2 regions of the Stutzerimonas sp. KH-1 genome follow, and region 1 is predicted to be linked to the other one. Evidence: predicted binding sites of a transcription regulator. Region 1 holds the regulator's gene; the other holds the start of a gene.
What was found. The regulator sigma-54, encoded in region 1, starts transcription at its own class of promoters, with help from an activator protein. The targets are predictions, from matches to a motif close to ANTGGCATNNANNTTGCTNT.
Positions count from the first base shown of each region.

Region 1 (8,665 bases):
CGTCCTGGTCACGCATCAGTTTGCCGATGTATTGGATATGCCGTTTGCGTGCGATGTGTGCCTTGTGTTTGGGCGCGTCGGCGAGTGCCTTTTGCAGTGCGTCGCTGAGCGGCAGGCGAGCAATGAGATCGGGCTTGAGCGTGGTCAGACGCTCGCCGAGTTCCTGCAGCGCCAGCAGTTCGCGCTTGACCTGGGATTTGCTTTTTTCGTCGAAGCCGTCGACGTCGGAGTGTTCAGACATGGGGATGGTCCACTAGGAAATGCCGCCATGATAACAGCAGCCCCGGCAGCCGGCTCAGCGTAGCTGATGTCGGGCTGCTACTTGAATCGATTGCACTGGTTTTGGGAGAGCTTATGAGTGAAGTAGAGGGCATCGGACCGCATGCGCTGCCCGGCTTGCGCGATAAGGTCGAGCGCATCATCGAAGAGGCGCGTCGGCAGGGCGCCAGCGCCAGTGAGGTTTCGGTCTCGATGGAGCAGGGCCTGTCCACCACGGTGCGTCAAGGCGAGGTGGAAACGGTCGAGTACAATCGCGACCAGGGCTTCGGCATTACGCTCTATGTCGGCCAGAGCAAAGGCACGGCGAGCACAACCGGCAGCGGCGACGATGCCATCCGGGAAACCGTTGCTGCCGCCTTGGCCATTGCCAGGCACGCCTCGGAGGACGAATTCGCCGGCCTCGCCGACGCCACGCTGATGGCGCGCGAGCTTCCCGATCTCGACCTCTACCACCCGTGGGCGATCACTCCCGAACAGGCGATCGAGCAGGCGCTGAGCTGTGAAGGTGCGGCCTTCGCCTTCGACCAGCGGATTCGCAACGCCGACGGCACCAGCCTCAATACCCATCAGGGCTGTCGGGCCTACGGCAACAGCAACGGCTTCATCGGCGGTTATTGCAGCAGCCGGCACAGTCTGAGCTGCGTGATGATCGCTGAAAGCGACGGGCAGATGCAGCGGGACTATTTCTATGACGTGAACCGGATCGGCGAGGCGCTGATCGATCCGCTGACCATCGGTCAGCGAGCGGCTGAGCGTGCAGTTCGGCGGCTGGGCGCGCGTCCGATCCCGACCTGCGAGGTGCCGGTGCTGTTCGCACCGGAGCTGGCTACTGGGCTGTTCAGCCATTTCATCGCAGCGATTTCCGGTGGCAACCTCTACCGCAAGGCATCGTACCTGGAGGGCGCGCTGGGGCAGACGCTGTTCCCCGAGTGGCTGAGCCTGGACGAGCGCCCTCACATCCCGCGGGCGCTGGGGAGTGCCGGTTATGATGGCGATGGCTTGGCGACCTATGCCAAACCCTTCGTTGAGGGGGGGCGCCTCCTGTCCTACGTGCTATCGACCTACTCGGGACGCAAGCTTGGCATGCCGAGCACGGCCAACGCCGGCGGCGTGCACAACCTGTTCGTCAGTCACGGCGACGAGGATCAGGCGGCACTGATCCGTCAGATGGGGCGCGGGCTGCTGGTAACGGAACTGATGGGGCAGGGGCTGAATCTTGTGACCGGGGATTACTCGCGCGGTGCAGGCGGCTACTGGGTCGAGAATGGCGAGATTCAGTTCCCGGTGCAGGAAGTGACTATCGCCGGCAACCTGCGTGACATGTTCCGTCAGATCGTCGCGGTAGGTTGTGATATCGAGACGCGTGGCAATGTGCGCACCGGCTCGGTGCTGATCGAGCGGATGACGGTGGCGGGCAAGTAGCCTCGCCCAGCCGGCGTGGTCATCATCCGCGCCGGCCGCTCGAGGCCTTATTCGCCTTCTTCGAAATAATCGTCAATCAGTGCGACCAGGGCTGCCAGGGCTTCGTGCTCCTGCTCGCCTTCGGTGTGCAGGTGCAGAGTCGAGCCCTTGCTGGCGGCAAGCATCATGACCGCCATGATGCTCTTGCCGTCCACCAGCGTGGCCGGGCAGCGGCCGACACGGACGGCACACGGATAGCGGTTGGCAACGCCGACGAACTTGGCCGCCGCGCGCGCATGCAGACCGAGCTTGTTGATGATGGTGACTTCGCGGGCAGGCATGGGGCAGGTATTCCTAGGCGAGGTCCCGGTGACGGACCTGCAGATTCTTCAGCGGCTCCCTGAGCGCTTGGCCCAGGCGCTCAGCCAGATAAACCGAGCGATGATGGCCGCCGGTACAGCCGATGGCGATGGTTACGTATGCGCGGTTGCTGGCGGCGAAGCGGGGCAGCCATTTGCTCAGGTAGGCATGGATGTCCTGAAACATCTCCTCTACGTCGGGCTGGGCGGTCAGATAGTCGATGACCGGTTGATCGAGCCCGGAGAAGTCGCGCAGCTCGGCTTTCCAGTAGGGGTTGGGCAGGCAGCGCACATCGAACACCAGGTCGGCGTCGACCGGCATGCCGCGCTTGAAACCGAACGACTCGATGAGGAATGCGGTGCCGGGTTCGGGTCTGTTCAGCAGGCGCAGCTTCAGGACGTCGCGCAGCTGATAGAGATTCAGGTGCGTGGTGTCGATCTTCAGGTCGGCATGGTCGATGATGGCTGCCAATAGCAGCTCCTCGTCGCGGATAGCCTCGGCGAGGGAGCGGTTCTCGTTGGTCAGCGGATGACGTCGGCGGGTTTCCGAGAACCGCTTGAGCAGGGTTTCGTCGTCCGCGTCCAGATACAGCACGTCGCACTGGATATGCCTGGCGCGAACCTCTTCGAGCAGCTCCGGAAAACGCTTCAGTTGACTGGGCAGGTTGCGCGCATCGATGGAAACGGCGACCTGCGGATGCAGCAGCTCGGTGTGCAGCAGCGCGCGCTCGGCAAGCTCGGGAAGCAGGCCCGCCGGCAGGTTGTCGATGCAGTAGAAACCGTTGTCTTCGAGCACGTTCAGCGCGGTGCTCTTGCCCGAGCCCGAACGGCCACTGACGATGATCAGCCGCATCTGGCCCCCACTCCGCTAGGCGCCATTCTGGACGTCGACGACGACCTGATAGAGGCTCTCATTGGTCGGCGCCTGGCGCAGTCGCTGGCGCACCTCTTCACGGTCAAGCATGCTGGCGATCTGGCGCAGCAGCTCGAGGTGCTCGTCGGTGGCCGCTTCCGGTACCAGCAAGACGAACAGCAGGTCTACCGGCGCGCCGTCGATGGCGTCGAAGTCCACCGGCGTTTCGAGCCGCAGCACGGCACTCAGCGGGGCGTTACAGCCGACCATGCGGCAGTGAGGGATGGCGATGCCGTTGCCAAATCCGGTCGATCCCAGCTTCTCGCGGGCAATCAGGCTTTCGAATATGGTCTGGGAGTCGAGGTCTGTGAGGTCCTGGGCGATGACCTTGGCGATCTGTTCCAGGACGCGTTTCTTGCTACCGCCCGGGACGTTCACCAGGGAACGTCCGGGGGTCAGGATGTTTTCGAGTCGGATCATGTCTGGGAGTCAGCGGGAGATGGCGCCCTGGGTATGGTCGAGCTGCTTTTCCTTGTGCTTGATCAGCTGGCGATCGAGCTTGTCGACCAGCAGGTCGACGGCAGCATACATGTCTTCGTGTTCCGAGTTGGCGACCACTTCGCGGCCAGCGACATGCAGCGTCGCTTCGGCTTTCTGCTTGAGCTTCTCGACCTGCAGGATCACCTGGACGCTGATGATGCGGTCGAAATGACGGGCAAGCCGATCGAACTTCTCCTCGATGTAGTCACGCAGGGCATTGGTTACTTCCAGATGAACACCGCTGATATTGACTTGCATACTGCTATCTCCTTTGCCTTGTGCGAAGAGCAGGTCCGAAGCCCTGCCGCCGGGACGTTTCGGCCTTGGCCGATCACAGTAATCGTTTGCGCTCGCTGGATGGCGCGATACCGAGCGACTCCCGGTATTTGGCGACTGTGCGGCGGGCTACCTGAATGCCCTGCGCTTCCAGTAAACCAGCGATCTTGCTGTCGCTCAACGGCTTTTTCTGGTTTTCCGCCGCCACCAGCTTCTTGATGATCGCGCGGATCGCGGTGGACGAGCATTCCCCGCCTTCTGCCGTGCTGACGTGGCTGGAGAAGAAGTACTTGAGTTCGTAGATGCCGCGCGGTGTGTGCATGTATTTCTGGGTCGTCACGCGCGAAATGGTCGACTCGTGCATGCCCACCGCTTCGGCGATGTCGTGCAGCACCAGCGGTTTCATGGCCTCGTCACCATGCTCGAGAAATGCACGCTGGTGCTCGACGATCTGCGTGGCGACCTTCATCAGCGTTTCATTGCGGCTGAGCAGGCTCTTGATGAACCAGCGTGCTTCCTGCAGCTGGTTGCGCATGAAGGTGTTGTCGGCACTGGAATCGGCACGTTTGACGAAGCTGGCGTACTGCGCATTGACGCGCAGGCGTGGCATGGCGTCCTGGTTCAGCTCTACCAGCCAACGGTCGTTGTGCTTGCGGACGATCACGTCAGGCACCACATATTCCGGCTCGCTCGCTTCGATCTGAGAACCCGGGCGCGGGTTGAGCGTCTGGATCAGCTCGATCACCTGGCGTAGCTCGTCCTCCTTGAGCTTCATCCGGCGCATCAGCAGGTTGTAGTCGCGGCTGCCGAGGACATCCAGGTAATCGCTGGCCAAACGCTGCGCTTCGCTCAACCAGGGGGTGCGCTCGGGCAGCTGACGCAGTTGCAGCAGCAGGCATTCGCGCAGATCGCGCGCGCCGATCCCGGCGGGTTCGAACTGCTGGATGCGGTGCAGCACGACTTCGACTTCGTCGAGTTCGATCTCCAGTTCTGGGTCGAACGAGTCGGTGATTTCCTCGAGCGACTCTTCGAGATAGCCCTGATCGTTGATGCAGTCGATCAGCGTGGTGGCGATCAGTCGATCGGTATCGCTCATCGGCGCGAGATTGAGTTGCCAGAGCAGGTGGCTCTGCAGGCTGACGCCAGATGACGTGCGGCTGGTGAAGTCCCACTCGTCATCATCGTTGCTGGGCAGGCTGCTGGCGCTGGTCTGGTAGATGTCCTCCCAGGCGGTGTCGACCGGCAGCTCGCTGGGAATGCGTTCACCCCAGTCAGCGTCATCGAGGCTTTCGCTGCCGTGCGATGGCTCGTCGTAGGTGCTGTCCTGTGTGGCGCTTTTCTCGCTGGTGGCCTCAGCTGGGCGGTCAGCAGCTTCGGCCATCGGGTCGGAGCTGTCGAAGTCGTCGCCGTCTTCCTCGCGCTCGAGCATGGGATTCGAATCCAGCGCTTCCTGGATCTCCTGTTGCAGATCGAGGGTGGATAGCTGGAGGAGGCGTATGGCCTGTTGCAGCTGCGGTGTCATCGTCAGCTGCTGGCCCATCTTCAGGACTAGCGATGGTTTCATGGCAGAGGACTTCAAACCTTTTATGCCGGCGCAACCGCGCCCGTTCCGACATGTGGCGCGCCAGGCGCCAACAGAAAGCAAATTATATGCCTGCCGAGGAAGCCTTTGCCTAGGGCCGATTTGCCGAGCTGCGCAAAAAAAACGGCTCTACAGACGGAATTCGTGGCCCAGATAGACTTCCTTGACCAGTTGGTTGCTCAGGATTGTTTGGGCGTCGCCCTCGGCGATCAGCTGGCCATCGTTGACGATGTAGGCGGTTTCGCAGATGTCCAGGGTTTCACGGACATTGTGGTCGGTGATCAGTACGCCGATGCCCTTGGCCTTGAGGTGGTGGATGATCTGTTTGATGTCGCCCACCGATATCGGATCGACGCCAGCGAAGGGTTCGTCGAGGAGGATGAATTTGGGCGCAGTAGCCAGCGCACGGGCGATCTCCACGCGGCGACGCTCGCCGCCGGACAGGCTCATGCCGAGGCTGTTGCGGATATGGTTGATGTGGAACTCCTGCAGCAGGCCTTCCAGCGCCTGCTGGCGGCCGCTACGGTCCAGATCCTTGCGGGTCTCGAGAATCGCCATGATGTTGTCGGCGACCGAGAGCTTGCGGAAGATCGAGGCCTCCTGCGGCAGATAGCCGATCCCGGCGCGCGCGCGACCGTGCATCGGCAGATGGGTCACGTCGTTCTGATCGATCAGTACTCGACCCTGGTCGGCATTCACCAGGCCGACGATCATGTAGAAGCAGGTGGTCTTGCCAGCCCCGTTGGGGCCGAGCAGGCCGACGATCTGCCCACTTTCGATGGACAGGCTGACATCACGGACGACCTGGCGGCTCTTGTAGCTCTTGGCCAGATGCTGGGCTTTGAGGACGGCCATTACTCCGCCTGCTCCGCTGCCTGCCCGTTCTTGCGCGGCTGGATGACCATGTCCACACGTGGGCGCGGCGTGGTCACATCGGCGTTGGTGGCGCGGCCAGCATTGACGATCTGGCGACGGGTGTCATAGACGATCTTCTCGCCTTCGAAGGTGTTGCCTTCCTGAACGACCTTGGCCTGATCGATGAGCACGATCCGCTCGTTGGCGGCGAAGTACTGGATGGTCAGGCCGTAGGCTTTGACGATTTCCTTGTCCGCCGCAGGCTTCTGCTCGTAGTAGGCCGGTTTGCCGATGGAGGTGAAGACTTCGACGTCGCCGTTCTCGTCCTGAGTGATGGTCACCGTGTCGCCGGTGATCTTCATCGTGCCCTGGGTGATGACCACGTCGCCGCGGTAGACCGCCACGCCCTGTCGGTCGTCCAGCTCGGCGGTGTCGGCTTGAACGCGGATTGGCTGTTCACGGTCCTCGGGAAGCGCCCACGCGCTGGCGCCTAGCCAGAATGCGCTCAAACCGAGCAGGAGGGGGAGAGTCTTAACGCAGCTCATGCTGGCCTCTTACGTTGGACAGCAGGAGCATCCTGCCGTCATCCATGTACGCTTTCATGCCGGTTGCCGTGGTCACGCCATTGGCGGCCTCGATTCTAACGGCTTGCTTTGTCTCGGCATAATCCTTCTCCGGCCACACCGTCAGGCGGCTGGTGGTAAGGATCGTCGGGCGGCCCTTGGCATCGGTGCGCTCGACCTTGACCTGATCGATCAGCAGCACTTCGTCGCCTTCGGCCGATACTTCGCCGCGCTCACTACGCACGTGCCACGGCAGTTCGGTGCCGCGATAGGACAGCAGATCCGGCTTGGTCAGCAGACTGATGTCGCTCGCCTTGATGTGCTCGAGCTTGTCTGCGGTCAGTTCGTAGTTACGCTTGCCGTCGGGCTGATATTGCACCGTGCGGGAATTGATCACGTAGAAGTCGACATCAGGCGTTGCGCCGCTGGCGACGGATGGCTCCTGCATGAAACTTTCCGGGCGGATGTTCCAGTAGCCGACCGCCACCAGCAGGGCGGCGATCAGTGTAAGCAGGACAGCGAAGCGCATTTTGCGAAGCATGCAGACCTCTACAGATATGCGTTTTGCGCGGCGGCCAGAGTGCCCTGCGCGCGCATGATCAGTTCGCAGAACTCACGCGCCGCACCCTCGCCACCGCGGGCCTGGGTAACGCCGTGGGCATGCTCGCGGACGAAGCTGTCGGCGCTGGCCACAGCCATGCCGAGGCCAACCCGGCGAATCACCGGCAGGTCGGGCAGGTCGTCGCCCAGATAGGCCACTTCAGAGTAGTTCAGCCCGAGTTCGGCCAGCAGCTCGTCAAGCACCACCAGCTTGTCTTCGCGACCCTGATACAGGTGCTGGATGCCCAGGTTCTGTGCTCGTCGCTCCACCACAGGCGTCTTGCGGCCACTGATGATGGCGGTGCGTACGCCCGAGTTGATCAGCATCTTGATGCCGTGGCCGTCCAGCGTATTGAAAGTCTTGAATTCGCTGCCGTCGGTGAGAAAGTACAGGCGGCCATCGGTCAGCACGCCATCCACATCGAAAATGGCCAGGCGGATGTCGCGTGCGCGCTGCAGAAGATGTTCGTGCATTACATGACCCCCGCACGCAGCAGGTCATGCATGTTCAGCGCGCCGATGGGTAGCTCCTGCTCATCGATCACCACGAGCGAGCTGATCTTGTGGTCTTCCATGATCTTCAATGCCTCGGCTGCCAGCATCTCGGCATTGGCGGTCTTGCCGTGGACGGTCATGACTTCATCGATACGCGTCTCGCGCACGTCCACGCCCTTGTCCAGCGCGCGGCGCAAGTCGCCGTCGGTAAAAATGCCGGCCAGGCGGCCATCGGCCTCGACGATCACCGTCATGCCCAGCCCCTTCTGAGTCATCTCCAGCAGTGCGTCGCGCAGTGAGGTACCGCGTTGAACTTTGGGCAGGCGACCGCCGGTGTGCATCACATGCTCGACCTTGAGTAGCAGGCGCCGGCCCAGTGCGCCGCCGGGGTGGGAGAAGGCGAAGTCCTCGGCGGTGAAGCCGCGGGCCTCGAGCAGGGCGATTGCCAGGGCATCGCCGAGCACCAGGCTGGCGGTGGTGGAGGAGGTCGGTGCGAGGTTCAGCGGGCAGGCCTCGATGGCCACGCTGGCATCCAGGTTCACCGCGGCGGCCTTGGCCAATACCGAGTTGGGGTTGCCGGTCATGCTGATCAGGGTAATGCCAAGGCGCTTGATCAGTGGCAGCAGCGTGACGATCTCGCTGGTGGTGCCGGAGTTGGACAGGGCAAGAACGACATCGTCCTGGGTAATCATGCCCATGTCGCCATGGCTTGCCTCGGCGGGATGCACGAAGAATGCGGCGGTGCCGGTGCTAGCCAGGGTGGCTGCGATCTTGCGGCCGATGTGGCCGGATTTGCCCATGCCAACCACGACGACCCGGCCCTTGCACGCAAGGATCAGGTCGCATGCCTTGACAAAAGAGG
Region 1 covers NZ_CM137011.1:2,531,388-2,540,052, reverse strand. Annotated here, with positions in the region: gene yjgA (ribosome biogenesis factor YjgA) at 1-241, opposite strand, end outside; gene pmbA (metalloprotease PmbA) at 355-1,701, shown strand; gene ACX1DW_RS12305 (HPr family phosphocarrier protein) at 1,749-2,021, opposite strand; gene rapZ (RNase adapter RapZ) at 2,035-2,892, opposite strand; gene ptsN (PTS IIA-like nitrogen regulatory protein PtsN) at 2,908-3,372, opposite strand; gene hpf (ribosome hibernation-promoting factor, HPF/YfiA family) at 3,382-3,690, opposite strand; gene ACX1DW_RS12285 (RNA polymerase factor sigma-54) at 3,764-5,272, opposite strand; gene lptB (LPS export ABC transporter ATP-binding protein) at 5,420-6,145, opposite strand; gene lptA (lipopolysaccharide transport periplasmic protein LptA) at 6,145-6,690, opposite strand; gene lptC (LPS export ABC transporter periplasmic protein LptC) at 6,677-7,249, opposite strand; gene ACX1DW_RS12265 (KdsC family phosphatase) at 7,258-7,782, opposite strand; gene ACX1DW_RS12260 (KpsF/GutQ family sugar-phosphate isomerase) at 7,782-8,665, opposite strand, start outside.

Region 2 (8,665 bases), 420 kb from region 1:
GCGCTCGGGGTCAGCGGCTCGGCGGTGATCGCCACCAGACCGGCCAGCGCACCGTTGAGCACCATGGTCAGGTCGGACTTGCCGAACAGCAGGCGCGCAGTGATCAGCGCCGCAATCAGGCCACCGGCCGCGCCCATGTTGGTGTTGACGAAGACCTGGGCAACCGCGTTGGCGTCTTCGATGGTGCTCATTTTCAGCTGCGAGCCACCGTTGAAGCCGAACCAGCCCATCCACAGGATGAAGGCACCGAGGGTCGCCAGCGGCAGGTTGGCGCCGGGAATGGCGTTGATCTGGCCGTTCGGGCCGTACTTGCCCTTGCGCGGACCAAGCAGCAGGACACCGGCCAGCGCCGCGGCCGCACCGGCCATGTGCACGATGCCGGAGCCGGCGAAGTCGAGGAAGCCGGCGGCATCCAGGAAACCACCGCCCCACTTCCAGAAGCCCTGAACCGGATAGATGAAGCCGGTCATCACCACCGCGAAGGCGATGAACGCCCACAGCTTCATGCGCTCGGCCACCGCACCGGAAACCACCGACATACAGGTCGCGGCGAAGACGATCTGGAAGAAGAAGTCGGCACGCGCGGAGTAGTAAGGCGCGTCCTCACCACCGGCGGCGACCACATCGACCGCATGCTCGTCACCGATCAGGAAGCCCAGGCTCGGCAGGATGCCGCCTTCCGGGCTGGAGTACATGATGTAGTAGCCGACCAGCAGATACATGATCGACGCCAGCGCGTAGAGCACGATGTTCTTGGTGAGGATCTCAGCGGTGTTCTTGGCCCGGACCAGACCGGCTTCGAGCATGGCGAAACCCGCCGCCATCCACATCACCAGCGCTCCGCAGATCACGAAGTAGAAGGTATCGAGTCCGTACTGGACGGGTATCAATGCAGTGCTATCCATGTGTCACCTCTTGCTGTCGCGCTTTGTGCGCTGTTCGGTCCGCTGGCCACCGCATGCTGCATCGATGGCCAGCGCCGCTTTTCGGATTGGCCCCGGGTTGGCTCCGGGGCGCCCTGAATGGCTTACAGGTTGTAGCCGCGCTCGTTGTGCAGGCTGAGGTCGAGGCCGACGGTTTCCTGCTCCTCGTTGACCCGCAGCCCCATCACCAGATCGATCGCCTTGAGGATCAGGTAGGTGACGATGCCGGTGTACACCACGGTGAACAGCACGCCCTTGAACTGAATCCACAGCTGCAGGCCGATGTTCTCCACCTCGCCGAAGCCTCCCAGCATGGGCGCGGCGAAGATGCCGGTGAGCAGCGCACCGACGATGCCGCCCACGCCGTGCACACCGAAGGCATCCAGCGAATCGTCGTAGCCAAGCTTGCGTTTCAGGCTGGTGGCGCAGAAGAAGCAGACCACCCCGGAGACCAGACCGATGACCAGCGCGCCCATCGGGCCGACCGTGCCGGCAGCCGGCGTGATGGCGACCAGACCGGCGACCACGCCGGAGGCGATGCCCAGTGCACTGGGTTTGCCGTGGCCGATCCACTCGGCGAACATCCAGCCCAGCGCCGCGGCGGCGGTGGCGATCTGGGTGACCAGCATGGCCATGCCGGCGGTGCCGTTGGCGGCCACGGCGGAGCCGGCGTTGAAGCCGAACCAGCCGATCCACAGCATCGCCGCGCCGACCAGGGTCAGCCCCAGGTTGTGCGGTGCCATGGGCGTGGTCGGGAAGCCCTTGCGCTTGCCCAGCACCAGGCAGGCCACCAGGCCAGCGATACCGGCGTTGATGTGCACCACGGTGCCACCGGCGAAGTCCAGCACGCCCCAGTCCCACATCAGGCCGCCGTCACCGCCCCAGACCATGTGCGCGATCGGCGCATAGACCAGGGTGAACCAGACGCCCATGAACACCAGCATCGCCGAGAATTTCATGCGCTCGGCGAAGGCGCCGACGATGAGCGCCGGCGTGATGATGGCAAAGGTCATCTGGAACGTGATGAAGACGCTTTCTGGGAACGCGCCGACCAGGCTGTCAGGCGTCAGGCCGCTGAGGAAGGCACGATCCAGACCGCCGACGAAGGAATTGAAGTTGGTGACGCCCGCTTCCATACCGGTGGTATCGAACGCGAGGCTGTAGCCATAGACCATCCAGAGGATGCTCATCAGGCCGGTGATGGCGAAGCACTGCATCATCACCGAGAGGATGTTCTTCGAGCGGACCATGCCGCCGTAGAACAGCGCCAGCCCGGGGATGGTCATGAACAGCACCAGCGCAGTGGCCGTCAGCATCCATGCCGTATCGCCTGAATCCAGCGTCGCCTCCTGCGCCAAGGCGATGCCTGGGCTTATCAGAGGCAAAAGGGCTCCTAGCCCTGCGAATCTTCGCAGAGTCATGGTTTTACTCCTGGGGCGTGGGGGTTCGGAGGTGCTGCTTAAATCGCGTCGGTATCGGTTTCGCCGGTACGGATGCGGATAGCCTGTTCCAGGTTGACCACGAAGATCTTGCCGTCACCGATCTTGCCGGTGTTGGCGGCCTTGGTGATGGCCTCGATGACGCGATCGAGCTGATCGTCGGCGATGGCCACGTCAATCTTTACCTTCGGCAGGAAGTCGACGACGTATTCGGCACCGCGATACAACTCGGTGTGGCCCTTCTGACGACCGAAGCCTTTGACTTCGGTCACGGTGATGCCCTGTACGCCAATTTCCGACAGCGACTCGCGCACGTCGTCCAGCTTGAACGGCTTGATGATGGCAGTGACTAGTTTCATGAAAACTTCTCCCGTTTAGGTGGACTTGCCCCAGAAGTACGAACCCGGCTCAAGTCTAAGCTCAGTGTCTGGCTGTTGTAACGCTCCGGCTTCAGCCGGGCCGCGGACCGACACCACCAATCTCTCCGACGAAGCGTCGCGAATCGCTCATGCACCGCAACGAACCGGTGCGTGCGTCAACAGGAGCAAAGCAGAATCGATGCCAGCTTTGCGCAAGCCGCTTGCTACGCGGGTTCGGCCTCAAACGAAGCGGCCCGACGGACGGTTCCGCCTGATGAACGCACAGAAATGGTGCGCAGGCGCACCAGGCTCTGCTCATTTTTTGTGCGCCACCTGCAAGAAAGGCAGAAAAATCACCGTGCTACACTGCGCCCCGTTCAACGACAGGTGTTTTCAATGTTGCCGCCAAAAGCTTTCCTAGATGCCATCGGCTCCCAGGCCTCGCGCCTGTTCAACGGCGAGACGCCGCTGCCGCGTGGCGAGTTCGAAGCCCAGCTCAAGGGCGTGGTGCAGGGCGCACTGAACAAGCTCGACGTGGTCAGCCGCGACGAATTCGACAGCCAGATGGTGGTGCTCGCCCGCACCCGCGCGCGCCTGGAGGCGCTCGAAGCCAAGGTTGCCGAACTGGAAGAAAAGCTCACGCCGCCCGCGTCCTGATAGACCGGGCCGCGACACGATCAAAGGAGTGATCGAATGTCCCTGGCCATCGTTCATAGCCGCGCTCAGATCGGCGTCGAAGCGCCGCCGGTGACCGTCGAAGCCCACCTGGCCAACGGTCTGCCGGCGCTGACCCTGGTCGGCCTGCCGGAAACCGCGGTCAAGGAAAGCAAGGATCGCGTGCGCAGCGCCATCCTCAGCTCCGGTTTCGATTTTCCCGCACGACGCATCACCCTCAACCTCGCCCCTGCCGACCTGCCCAAGGACGGTGGCCGCTTCGACCTGTCCATTGCCCTGGGCATCCTTGCCGCCAGCGGACAGCTGCCCAGCGAACGCCTGGGGCAGCTGGAATGCCTGGGCGAACTGGCACTGTCCGGCGCCCTGCGCCCGGTGCAGGGCGTGCTGCCCGCCGCCCTCGCTGCACGTGCCGCCGGTCGTGCACTGCTGGTGCCGCGGGCCAACGCCGAGGAAGCCAGCCTGGCCTCAGGGCTAACCGTCTATGCCGCCGAGCACTTGCTCGAGGTCGCCGCGCACTTCAACGGCGTCACGCCACTCGAACCCTATGTCGCCCAGGGCCTGCTACGGCAGGTCCAGCCTTACCCTGACCTGGCCGACGTGCAGGGCCAGCAGGCGGCCAAGCGCGGCCTGCTGATCGCCGCGGCCGGTGCGCACAACCTGCTGTTTTCCGGGCCACCCGGTACCGGCAAGACGCTGCTGGCCAGCCGCCTGCCCGGCCTGTTGCCGCCGCTGGACGAACAGGAGGCGCTGGAGGTCGCGGCCATTCATTCGGTGGCCAGCCATAGCCCTCTCGAACATTGGCCGCAACGACCGTTCCGCCAGCCCCATCACAGTGCATCAGGGCCGGCGCTGGTCGGTGGCGGCAGCCGCCCGCAGCCGGGGGAAATCACCCTGGCGCATCAGGGTGTGCTGTTTCTCGACGAACTGCCTGAGTTCGATCGCAAGGTACTCGAGGTCCTGCGCGAGCCGCTGGAATCCGGCCATATCGTCATCGCCCGGGCGCGCGACAAGGTGCGCTTTCCGGCGCGTTTTCAGCTCGTCGCTGCGATGAATCCCTGCCCCTGTGGCTACCTCGGCGATCCCAACGGGCGCTGCCGCTGCACACCGGAGCAGATTCAGCGCTACCGCAACAAGCTCTCCGGACCGCTGCTCGACCGCATCGACCTGCACCTGACCGTGGCGCGCGAAGCAACCGCCCTCAACGCACCGCCGCAGACGGGCCAGAGCAGCGCGGTGCTCGCCGCGCAGGTCGCCGAGGCACGGCAGCGGCAACTTGCCCGTCAGGGCTGCGCCAACGCCTTTCTCGATCTGGCCGGCCTGCGCAGTCATTGCCAGCTCGGTGCCGACGACCAGGCCTGGCTGGAACGCGCCTGCGAACGCTTGGCGCTGTCGTTGCGCGCGGCGCACCGCTTGCTCAAGGTGGCGCGCACCCTCGCCGATCTGGAACAGGCCGAGCGAATCAGCCGTCAGCACCTCGCCGAAGCCCTGCAGTACCGGCCCGGGAGTCAAGCCTGAACCTGCTCTAGCCCGGGCTTCGGTGCGCATCGATCGGCTGCGGACAACCAGCATCCTTTGCGGTCTGTGTTAAGTTGGATGGCTTTCGCCACAGGCGGCCACTCCCCAGAAACAACCCGAAGGAGCGCAGCATGGAGGCAAAACAGCCCTCGTCGTCCCACCTCAACGCCCCGGTCTTTTACGGCTCGGCGGTCATCATCCTGGCGCTGGTGATCTACAGCGTCGCCTTCCAGAGCCACGCGCAAACGCTGTTCGGCGACACGCAGGCCTGGATCATCGCCAACGTCAGCTGGCTCTACATCCTCGCCGTTGCACTCATCCTGCTCATGGTGGTGCTGCTGGCCTTCAGTCGTTACGGCGATATCAAGCTCGGACCGGATCATAGCGAACCGGATTACAGCGCCCTGACCTGGTTCGCCATGCTGTTTTCCGCCGGCATGGGCATCGGCCTGATGTTCTTCGGCGTCGCCGAACCAGTGATGCACTTTCTCTCACCGCCAGTGGGCGAAGGCGGCACCAGCGCGGCCGCCTATGAGGCGATGAAGATCACCTTCTTCCACTGGGGCCTGCATGCCTGGGCGATCTACGCCATCGTGGCGATGATCCTGGCCTACTTCGCCTACCGCCACGGCCTGCCGCTCACCCTGCGCTCGGCGCTCTACCCGCTGATCGGCGAGCGCATCTATGGGCCAATCGGCCATGCCGTGGACATCTTCGCCATCATCGGTACTGTGCTCGGCGTCGCCACCTCGCTGGGCCTCGGCGTCACTCAGATCAACACAGGACTGAACCACCTCTACGGCCTGCCTATATCGGTGCCGGTGCAGATCGGCCTGATCATAGCCACCACGCTGCTGGCGACGATTTCGGTGGTCACCGGCCTGGACAAGGGCGTGCGCCGACTGTCGGAGCTGAACCTGACGCTGGCCGCGCTGCTGTTGCTGATGGTGCTGATCGCCGGGCCAACCGTGTTCATCCTGCAGACTTTCGTGCAGAACACCGGTAGCTACCTGTCGGACATCGTCAACAAGACCTTCAACCTCTACGCCTACGAGCCGAACGACTGGATCGGCGGCTGGACGCTGTTCTACTGGGGCTGGTGGCTGGCCTGGTCGCCCTTCGTCGGCCTGTTCATCGCGCGCATCTCGCGCGGCCGGACGATTCGCGAGTTCGTCACAGGCGTGCTGCTGGTACCGACCGCATTCACCCTGCTGTGGATGACCGTCTTCGGCGACACCGCGATCCACATGATCCTCTGGGAACACGTTTCCAGCCTCGGTGAAGCCATCGAGCAGGACAGTTCGCTAGCGCTGTTCGCCTTCCTCGAGCACTTCCCCTTCTCGGGCTTTATCTCGCTGATCGCGATCATCATGGTGGTGGTGTTCTTCGTCACTTCGGCGGACTCCGGGGCACTCGTGGTTGACATGCTCGCCTCCGGCGGCCAGCAGGGCACCCCGGTCTGGCAGCGCATCTTCTGGGCCGCCTCCATGGGCGGCGTGGCCATCGCGCTGCTGCTCGCCGATGGTCTGACCGCGCTGCAGACGGCGACCATCGCCAGCGCCCTGCCCTTCACCATCGCGCTACTCTGTTCGATGTGGGGTCTGCTCAAGGCGCTGCGCCTGGATGCCACCAAACAGGGGCTGCGCTACCAGGCCCTGAGCACGTCACCCAGCGCACCGCGCAGTGCCGGTGGCTGGCAACGTCGCCTGCGTACGCTGATGCTGTTCCCGCGACGCGCCCATGTGGTGCGCTTCATCACCGAAGTGGTGCGTCCGGCCTACGAAGACATCGCCGAGGAAATGCGCAAGCAGGGCTATGCGGTGGAGATCAGCGAAGGTGACGATCGTCGCTTGCGCTTCGAAATCACCCACGAAGGCGAGCCGGACTTCATCTACGAGGTGCGCCCGCGGGCCTACGCCATGCCGAGTTTCGTCGCCACCAGCGAGGACGACGAGCGCGAGGAGCGCAAGTACTTCCGCGCCGAGGTGCATCTCAAGGAAGGCGGGCAGGATTACGACGTGATGGGCTGGAGCCGTGAGGACGTGATCGGCGACATCCTCGGCCAGTACGAGAAGCACATGCACTTCCTGCACATGGTCCGCTGAGGCGGACCGGGTTCCGCCGAGCGCTTCGGCTCAGTGCGTCAGGCCCGCAGCCTGGCGCTCGGCGTTCATGAAGCTCATCAGCTCGGCCAGCGGCAACGGCTGGCTGACCAGATAGCCCTGCACCTGCTGCGCACCAAACTGGCGCAGCAGCTCCAGTTGCTCAGCGGTTTCAACCCCCTCGGCGACCACTTGCAACTCCAGTTCGCGGGCCAGGCCGATCATAGCCCGTACCAGCTGCATCTTCTCGGGGCGCGCGGTCATCCCGGCGACGAAACTCTTGTCGACCTTCAGCAAAGTGATCGGCAGGCTGGACAGATGCACGAAAGACGAGAAACCGGTGCCGAAGTCATCCAGCGAGAAGCGCACGCCCAGCTGACCGAGTGCGACCATGGCACTGCGGACCTGCTCGCTGCGGCGCATCACGGCGGTTTCGGTGAGCTCGAACTCCAGCCAGTGTGGATCGATGGCGCGCTCGTCGATCAGCCGCGTCAGCGTCGGCAGCAGCTGGCTGTCCTGGAATTGCCGGAACGACAGGTTGACCGCCATGTGCAGCGAGTCCGCACCCTGCTCGTGCAGGCTCTGCAGGTCGCGCAGGGCGCGGGCGATGACCCAATAGCCGAGCGGCACGATCAGTCCACTCTCCTCGGCCATGGGAATGAAGGCATCCGGCGCCAGCAGGCCGCGCTCGGGATGTAGCCAGCGCACAAGCGCCTCAAGCCCGACGACGCGGCCACTGTCCAGGCACAGGCGTGGCTGGTAGTGCAGCTCCAGCTCGCCGCGGCGCAACGCCCGGCGCAGTTCACCCTCCTGATCGGCCAGGCTGCGTGCGCTGCGGCTGACGTGCTCGTCATACAGACACCAGGTGCAGCCCTGGCTCGCCTTGGCCTGCCGCATGGCCAGTTGCGCGTGCCAGAGCAGCGCGTCGGCCGACGTCCCGGCAGTGGCTCGCGCCAGCCCGAGGCTGCATCCGAGCATCAGGCTCTCGCCGTCCACCCAGTAGGGCTCGGCCAGCGCCTCGACGATGCGATCGGCGATCGCGTCGGCGCGGCCGCTGTCGTCGCGGGTATCGAGCAGCAGCGCGAACTCGTCGCCACCCAGCCGGGCCAGCACGTCGCCCGCCTCCAGCTGCGCCTTGAGCCGGGCGACCACCTGCAGGATCAGGCGGTCCCCGGCCTCGTGACCGAGGGCGTCGTTGACATGGCGGAAATTGTCCAGATCCAGATAACCGAGCTCGAGCCCCTGGCCACCGTGCTCGCTCAGGGCATCGAGTAGCTGCGCCTGAAAGCCCTGGCGATTGGCGATGCCGGTGTGCGGGTCGCGCACCGCAAGCTTCTGCAGGGTGCCCTGCAGGTTGCAGCGTTCACGAACGTAGCGCAGGCAGCGGCGCAGCACCTCGGCGCTGAGCTGGTCGGCCACCAGCCAGTCGACCGCGCCTTCAGGGACTTCTTCCGGCTCCTCGTCGAGCAGCAGGATCAGCGGCCAGGGGAAGCGCCCGGGCGCCGGCCGGCATTGCGGCGTTGCCAGAACCAGGCAGGGCGATTCGAGCTGCTTGCTGACGGTCTGCCAGTCCGACGCCACGATCAGCTGCTCGGCGTGGGCCGAACCCTTCAGGCAGGCGCGCAGCCGCACCGCCCAGTCGGGTCGATGCG
Region 2 covers NZ_CM137011.1:2,953,072-2,961,736, forward strand. Annotated here, with positions in the region: gene ACX1DW_RS14315 (ammonium transporter) at 1-905, opposite strand, end outside; gene ACX1DW_RS14320 (ammonium transporter) at 1,028-2,344, opposite strand; gene glnK (P-II family nitrogen regulator) at 2,383-2,721, opposite strand; gene ACX1DW_RS14330 (accessory factor UbiK family protein) at 3,118-3,378, shown strand; gene ACX1DW_RS14335 (YifB family Mg chelatase-like AAA ATPase) at 3,415-4,911, shown strand; gene ACX1DW_RS14340 (BCCT family transporter) at 5,043-7,016, shown strand; gene ACX1DW_RS14345 (putative bifunctional diguanylate cyclase/phosphodiesterase) at 7,047-8,665, opposite strand, start outside.
Region 2: glnK (P-II family nitrogen regulator) is a predicted target of sigma-54. The motif match lies at 2,909-2,928, and genes of this name have one in related genera.